2 regions of the Vibrio misgurnus genome follow, and region 2 is predicted to be linked to the other one. Evidence: predicted binding sites of a transcription regulator. Region 2 holds the regulator's gene; the other holds the start of a gene.
What was found. Region 2 encodes CRP, which controls carbon source genes, mostly activating them, when cyclic AMP is high. Its sites were predicted from a motif close to TGTGANNNNNNTCACA; they were not measured.

Region 1: a site for CRP is predicted at 2,224-2,239, ahead of malT (HTH-type transcriptional regulator MalT). Genes of this name have one in related genera too.

Annotation. Positions count from the first base shown of each region.
Region 1 is NZ_CP113242.1:478,679-482,069, forward strand. Features, by position in the region: gene malT (HTH-type transcriptional regulator MalT) at 1-2,020, opposite strand, end outside; gene OOK74_RS13940 (glycogen/starch/alpha-glucan phosphorylase) at 2,600-3,391, shown strand, end outside.
Region 2 is NZ_CP113241.1:2,214,562-2,217,952, reverse strand. Features, by position in the region: gene OOK74_RS10190 (aspartate aminotransferase family protein) at 1-991, shown strand, start outside; gene crp (cAMP-activated global transcriptional regulator CRP) at 1,076-1,708, opposite strand; gene OOK74_RS10180 (phosphoribulokinase) at 1,951-2,820, opposite strand; gene OOK74_RS10175 (YheU family protein) at 2,915-3,124, opposite strand; gene OOK74_RS10170 (ABC transporter ATP-binding protein) at 3,263-3,391, opposite strand, start outside.

The sequences.
Region 1 (3,391 bases), on a different replicon from region 2:
GGCGGATTTCGCTGTGGTTCTCTTTGGCTTGCCAATAGAGCAGTAAAGAGAGCGATGCGTTGGCTGTCCAATCAACATGATAAGTAGATTGTTTCAGCAGATGTTGGATTTGCTCAATAAACCGTCCTGCTTTGTCCAGCTCACCACGGCCAATCGCAATTCTGGCTAGCATCGAATAGCTGTGTAGGTGCTTACTTTGCGCGTGGTTATCTAGCACAGTGAGTCCTTGATAAGCAGCTTGTTCCGCCTCCTCTAAGCGGTTCCAACACCATAAAATTTGTGCGCGGATGCGTAATAAAAACTCATGCAGTGGTACTTGGTGCAGTTGCTGCTCTTCAATCAATTTAAACGCGTTATCTTGCACTTCATAAGCGGCTTGTACATAACCTTGTGCCAGCAAAATTTCGCTTTGTTGCAACAAAGCCCACAATGCCTGGTGATAAACTTGATATTGACGCGCCAGTTTTTCGGTCTGCTGCATCATGGAAAGCGCCCGGCTCAAATGGCCCAACACATGATTCACTTCACCGACCACTGAAGTGGCCACAATACGGCTACGATAGGTGGTGTGATCCAGTTGGCTCAAAGCCAGCTCGGCCAATTCTAATGCTTTTTCCGGCTCATTTTGGTTGATCGCCACTTGTGCGCGCAGTGCGTTAAACTCGCCTTGTTCTTTGGTGGAAAGTTTGACATTAAGCGCGGTCATCTCATTGGCGGCTTTCGCCAATAAAGCTCCTACATCATTATAACGGTGCTGACTTTGGGCGAGCCAAGCTTGCAGCATGCACAGTTTCGGCTCCCGATACAGCTGGCTTGGGGAGAGTTGATTAATGGCGGATTCCAGCACTTCTAGCTCGCCTTGGTTAAACATCTTCCAACCAAATTGGCTCAAAATACTGGCCAATAGTTCGCTATCTTGTGCTAAATGCGCATGACGCAAAGCTTGATGAGGGGTAGCTGCGTTTAACCAAGCTTTGGCCGCCGCGCGTTGTAAATCTTGCTCTTGCTGCGGAACGCGAGCTTGGCGTTGATGGGCCAAAAATTCGGCAAATAAGTTATGGAAGCGATACCAGTTGTTTTCTCCCTCTAAGGGCGAAATAAACAAGCCAAAGCGATTGAGTGATTCAATCATCGCCAGCGCATCATCACGTCCGGTGAGGCTACTCACCAAGGCATCGTCGAAGTGATCTAGGACGGAGCATTGCATTAAGAAATAGCGGGTTTCGTCATCGAGCAGATCGAACACTTCTTCGACCAAATAATCCCACAAATGAGAGTGATTAAAGTGTGCCACTGATTCAACAGTTTGCGCGAGCGTGCGCTGTTGGTGCTGAGCTTGGAGCGCGATTAATTGAAGTGCCGATGGCCAGCCTTCTACGTAGTCACGCAGATGGGTGGCTGTCAGTGTATCAATCCCATCGGCCACGCGTTGATTGAAAAAGCGCGTGGTTTCTTCGGTATCAAAGGCCAACAGTTCATTGCCAATCTCAATCATTAAGTCGCGTACGCGCAGATTGGCAGTGCCTAGCGGTGGAGTGGAACGGCTAGTAACCACGAGCGTTAAATTATCGGGCATGTGCTTGAGGAAAAAGCGCATCGCTTCATGAATGGTTTCATCACTGATTAAGTGATAGTCATCCAGCACTACATAACATTCATTGTGGTAATCGGCCAGTTCGGAAAACACTTCACTAAACAGTGAATGCAGCGAGGAGAATTGACGTTTCTCGGCTAATTTTTGGGCATTGGGGCAGGCATTATGGCTAGCTTTGTTGATTGCTTGCAGCAGATAGTTGATAAATCGAAACGGGTCGTTATCACTCTCATCAATGCTGTACCAACCGACATTCGGTTTATCCGACAACCACTGCGCGGCCATGGTGGTCTTGCCATAACCGGCTGGGGAGCGAAATAGCACTAATTTATAGCAGGTAGCGTGTTGCAATAAGTCCAGAACACGGGGGCGAACGATCGCATTATGCAAGCGTCCTGGGCGAGTTAACTTCGAAGGGATCCACATCTTCTTTCTCTCGTCTATTTACTACCAGAGCTTCATGCTCTTGGGGCAGATCATGTTCAGTGATCTGCGGGTGGGAGAGGTGAGTACGCGAGGCATATCACACTCAGATAGAGCGATGTTACTTGAAGTTATTCGGTGCGTTGATTGAGCCATGCTGAGTTTTTCGTGTTGTTCACGTTTTAGAGTTAACTACGCCCTAGATTTGTGAGTGTTATCACTAATTATACTTATCTGGCATCCGATTATTGGCTCATCCCCTACCTAATCTGCTGAAAAAATCGGTAATAACGAAGAGTTTATTGCGATCTATTTCACATAGTGAGTAATTGTTCAACAATCGAACAGCCAAACTTTTATTAAGCCTAACTATGGTTAATCAGTTGGAGGTGTGATCCGAATCACCGCTAGCGGTGATTCAGTTGCCGATTGATGCGATTCAGATCACTCACCACAGAAGACTGCGCCTCTACGCCTTGTTATCTCCTCCTAATTGGCCAGAAAAATAGGAGGATGTTTTGTGTACGTCATCAAGGCAGGATAGGGATCAGATGAATTAGAACCATAACCTGAGATTTCACAATGAAACCTACTCAACAGAAACAGTTTGACAAGAAGTTGTTCCAAGCCAACGTGAAGCGCCATTTGAGCGCGACTTACGCGACAACCGTGGAGCAGGCTTCTGCACGTGCTTGGTACTTAGCCATGGGACGCGCTTTGGCTGAATTTACTACCTTTGATCTGCTACAAACCGAGCAAGATCCACGCATCCTCAACAGCAAAGGTCTTAACTACCTATCGTTAGAATTTTTGATTGGCCGCTTAACCGGTAATAATTTGATCAGTATGGGCGTGTATGAAGCCGTGACCGAAGCGATGGGCGAGCTGGGACAAAACCTGACCGATCTACTGGAAGAAGAGCGCGATCCTTCTTTGGGTAATGGTGGCTTAGGCCGTCTGGCGGCCTGTTTTATGGACTCTTGCGCTGCGCAAGAGTACCCGACCGTGGGTTATGGTTTGCATTATGAATATGGTCTGTTTAAGCAGTCATTTGAACAGGGCCATCAGCAAGAAGCACCGGATGCTTGGTGTGGTGTGGAAGGCTACCCTTGGGAAGTCGCTCGCCCAGAATTAAAGCAAGAAATTGGTTTTTATGGTCACGTAGAAGTGATCAATCACAATGGTAAAGAGCAGCGCCGCTGGGTACCGGGCATGTTAGTACAAGCCATGCCATGGGATTTACCGATTGTTGGTTACCAAAGTAATACGGTTTATCCGCTGCGTTTATGGGAATGTCGTGCGATTGCACCGTTCTCGCTGGCCAGCTTTAACAATGGTGATTATTTTGAAGCGCAGCACGCATTGATCGATGCT
Region 2 (3,391 bases):
TTTGAGTAATATCATGACCAATGAGCCAGCGCTGCGTTTAGCCAAAAAACTCACTCAAGTCAGTTTTGCTGAAAAGGTCTTTTTTGCTAACTCGGGGGCGGAAGCTAACGAAGCGGCCCTGAAACTGGCTCGTCGTTATGCGGCGGATGTGTATGGCGCTGAAAAATCGGAAATCATTGCTTTTAATCAAGGGTTTCATGGTCGCACTTTGTTTACCGTTTCGGTCGGTGGTCAAGCGGCCTATTCGGATGGTTTTGGGCCTAAACCGGGCGATATTGTGCATCTGCCTTATAATGATCTGGCGGCGTTACAAGCACAAATTTCTGATCGCACTTGCGCGGTGATGATGGAACCGCTGCAGGGCGAAGGCGGGATTATTGCGCCCAGCGGCGAATTTGTGCAAGCGGTACGCGAATTGTGTGACAAACACCATGCGCTGCTGATTTTTGATGAAGTACAAACTGGCAATGGTCGCACCGGTGATTTTTATGCCTATCAAGGGTTAGGGATCACGCCGGATATTCTTAGCACCGCCAAGTCGCTTGGTGGTGGTTTCCCGATTGGTGCGATTTTGACCACGGCGAAAATTGCGCAACATATGCAGGTTGGTGTGCACGGTTCGACTTATGGTGGCAATCCATTAGCGTGCGCGGTGGCGGAAGCGGTGGTCGATTTTGTGTCCCAGCCAGATATTTTGGCTGGCGTTCGGCAGCGTGAGCAGTGGATGCGTGCGGAGTTGGCAAAAATTAATCAAAAATATCACCTATTCCAAGAAGTGCGCGGTAAAGGCTTATTGCTGGGGGCGGTGTTGAATGAACAGTGGCAGGGCCGTGCACGAGATATTCTGCAAGCTGCCGGTCAGCAGGGTTTGCTGGTCTTGATGGCGGGAGCGAGTGTGGTGCGTTTTACTCCGTCATTAATCATTAGTCAGCAAGAGATTGCCGAGGGGATGGCGCGTTTAGATAGCGCTATCGCCACGCTGGTTGGTTAGTCATCCGCTGATACACTAAACTAAAAAAAGAGCCACCCAATGCAAAGGGTGGCTCTTTTTATCGATCTGGTGATCACGCAACAGTTAGCGAGTACCGTACACCACGATAGTTTTACCGTGAGCAGAGATCAGATTTTGCTCTTCTAGCATCTTGAGGATGCGGCCAACGGTTTCACGTGAACAGCCAACAATTTGACCAATCTCTTGACGGGTGATTTTGATCTGCATGCCATCAGGGTGGGTCATAGCATCAGGTTGACGTGCTAGGTTGAGCAGAGTTTGGGCAATCCGACCGGTGACGTCTAAGAACGCCAAGTCACCCACTTTTTGGCTAGTGACTTGCAGACGGCGAGCCATTTGACCTGAAAGGCGCATCAAAATATCAGGGTTAACCTGAATCAATTGACGGAATTTCTTAAATGAGATTTCAGCCACTTCACAAGGTGTTTTAGCTCGAACCCAAGCGGTACGCTCTTGGCCTTCTTCAAAGAGGCCCAGTTCACCGATGAAATCACCTTGGTTTAGGTAAGAGAGGATCATCTCTTTACCTTCTTCATCTTTAATCAGTACCGCGACTGAACCTTTAACGATGTAATACAGCGTTTCCGCTTTCTCACCCGCGTGGATCAGTGTGCTTTTTGATGGGTACTTATGAATGTGACAATGTGAAAGAAACCACTCTAGTGTTGGATCGGTTTGAGGTTTACCTAGAACCATAATTATCTCACTTCCTCTGCAGGGTACGCTTGCCGCTATCCATATTTTAGCGAAGCCTCAATTGGGTTTACTAGAATAAAAGGTGTTACCTAGTGCTGCAAGCTCTCTTATGTTTCGATTGAGAATAGTAGCGTCTTTCCAAAATGATTTCTTGATTTTAATCGTGTCACTGACCTGATTTGCTACGCAAAAATGTGCACATGATCACGGTATGAAAAGTAAGCATTCATAACTGGTCGGAGCTAGCCAATTTTTCCGGTTTCAATCAGTTGCTGCAGCAGTGGGCGTACAATTAAATCCATCGCAAAACTCATCTTGCCGCCGGGCACAACGATGGTGTTATGGCGTGACATAAATGAGCCATCAATCATCGCCAATAGGTATGGAAAATCAACGTTTTTAATGCCACGGAAGCGGATCACTACAAAACTCTCATCCAAGGTTGGGATGCCTTTCGCGTTGAGCGGGTTGGAGGTATCGACGGTCGGTACCCGTTGAAAGTTAATATGGGTGCGTGAAAATTGTGGGGTGATGAAGTTGAGGTAGTCATCCATTGAACGGACGATCGAATCCATCACTGCTTCACGTGAATGACCACGATCGCGGGTATCACGCACGTATTTCTGGATCCACTCAAGGTTAACAATCGGCACCATACCAATCAGAAAATCAACGTGCTGTGCAACATTGACTGCGCCATCAACCACACCACCGTGTAAGCCTTCATAAAACAGCACATCTGAGTTTTCTGGCAGCGCTTGCCAAGGGGTAAAGGTGCCTGGGATTTGATGGTATGGCACGGCTTCGTCAAACGAATGCAAGTAGCGGCGAACTTGGCCGGTGCCGCTTTTGCCATATTGACGAAAGAACTCTTCTAGCGCTGAGAAGTCGTTGGCTTGCGGACCAAAATAGCTGATATGGCGACCTTGTTCGCGGGCTTTGCGGATTTCACTATCCATTTCCGGGCGGGTGAAGCGATGAAAGCTGTCTCCCTCAACCCATGCTGGTTTAATGTTCATTATATTGAACATTTTACGAAACGCTTCTGAGGTGGTGGTAGTGCCGGCACCGGAAGAGCCGGTCACCGCAATGATGGGGTGTTTAGCTGACATGACAAACCTTGTCCTTAAGTCCTTGAATTGGGTGCCCACTTGGCTCCCGTTGCTCAATGACTATAGCACGGTCAAGGTTGTCGTCACTGCTGAGTTAAAATGGTTGGCATTTAATATCGACGCTTTCATGCAATTCGGAATAGACGATTGCCGCTTGCCCAGTTTGTAATTGAACGCGTACTTGGGCTATTTTGTCCTCCAGTGACACTTCTATATCGCCATAATCTGTACCTTCACGCAGCACAAATTCTCGGATCAAATTGTCGAGTGTTGCTGGCGCAATTTGTTGCCAGGGGATGATCATCAATACCTCTTGATTTGATAACAGATTGCTCGGCTTTCACCGAATAGGTTGCCGAGTGTCTGTGCTATCTCGCTGTCCATCAAGTGGTCCAGCGAGATAACCAGCGTCGGGGTTAGGCGGTTTGTGCGCTAGCGTGCTTTAAGCGTTAAATTGCTGTTCCATCTCTTCTAAGATTTCCTGTTCGCTCATCCAGGCTAGTTCGACTTGCTCTAGCTCGGATTTGGCGGCCGCTTGTTTGGCCAACACCTCAGTCAGGGTGGCTTTATT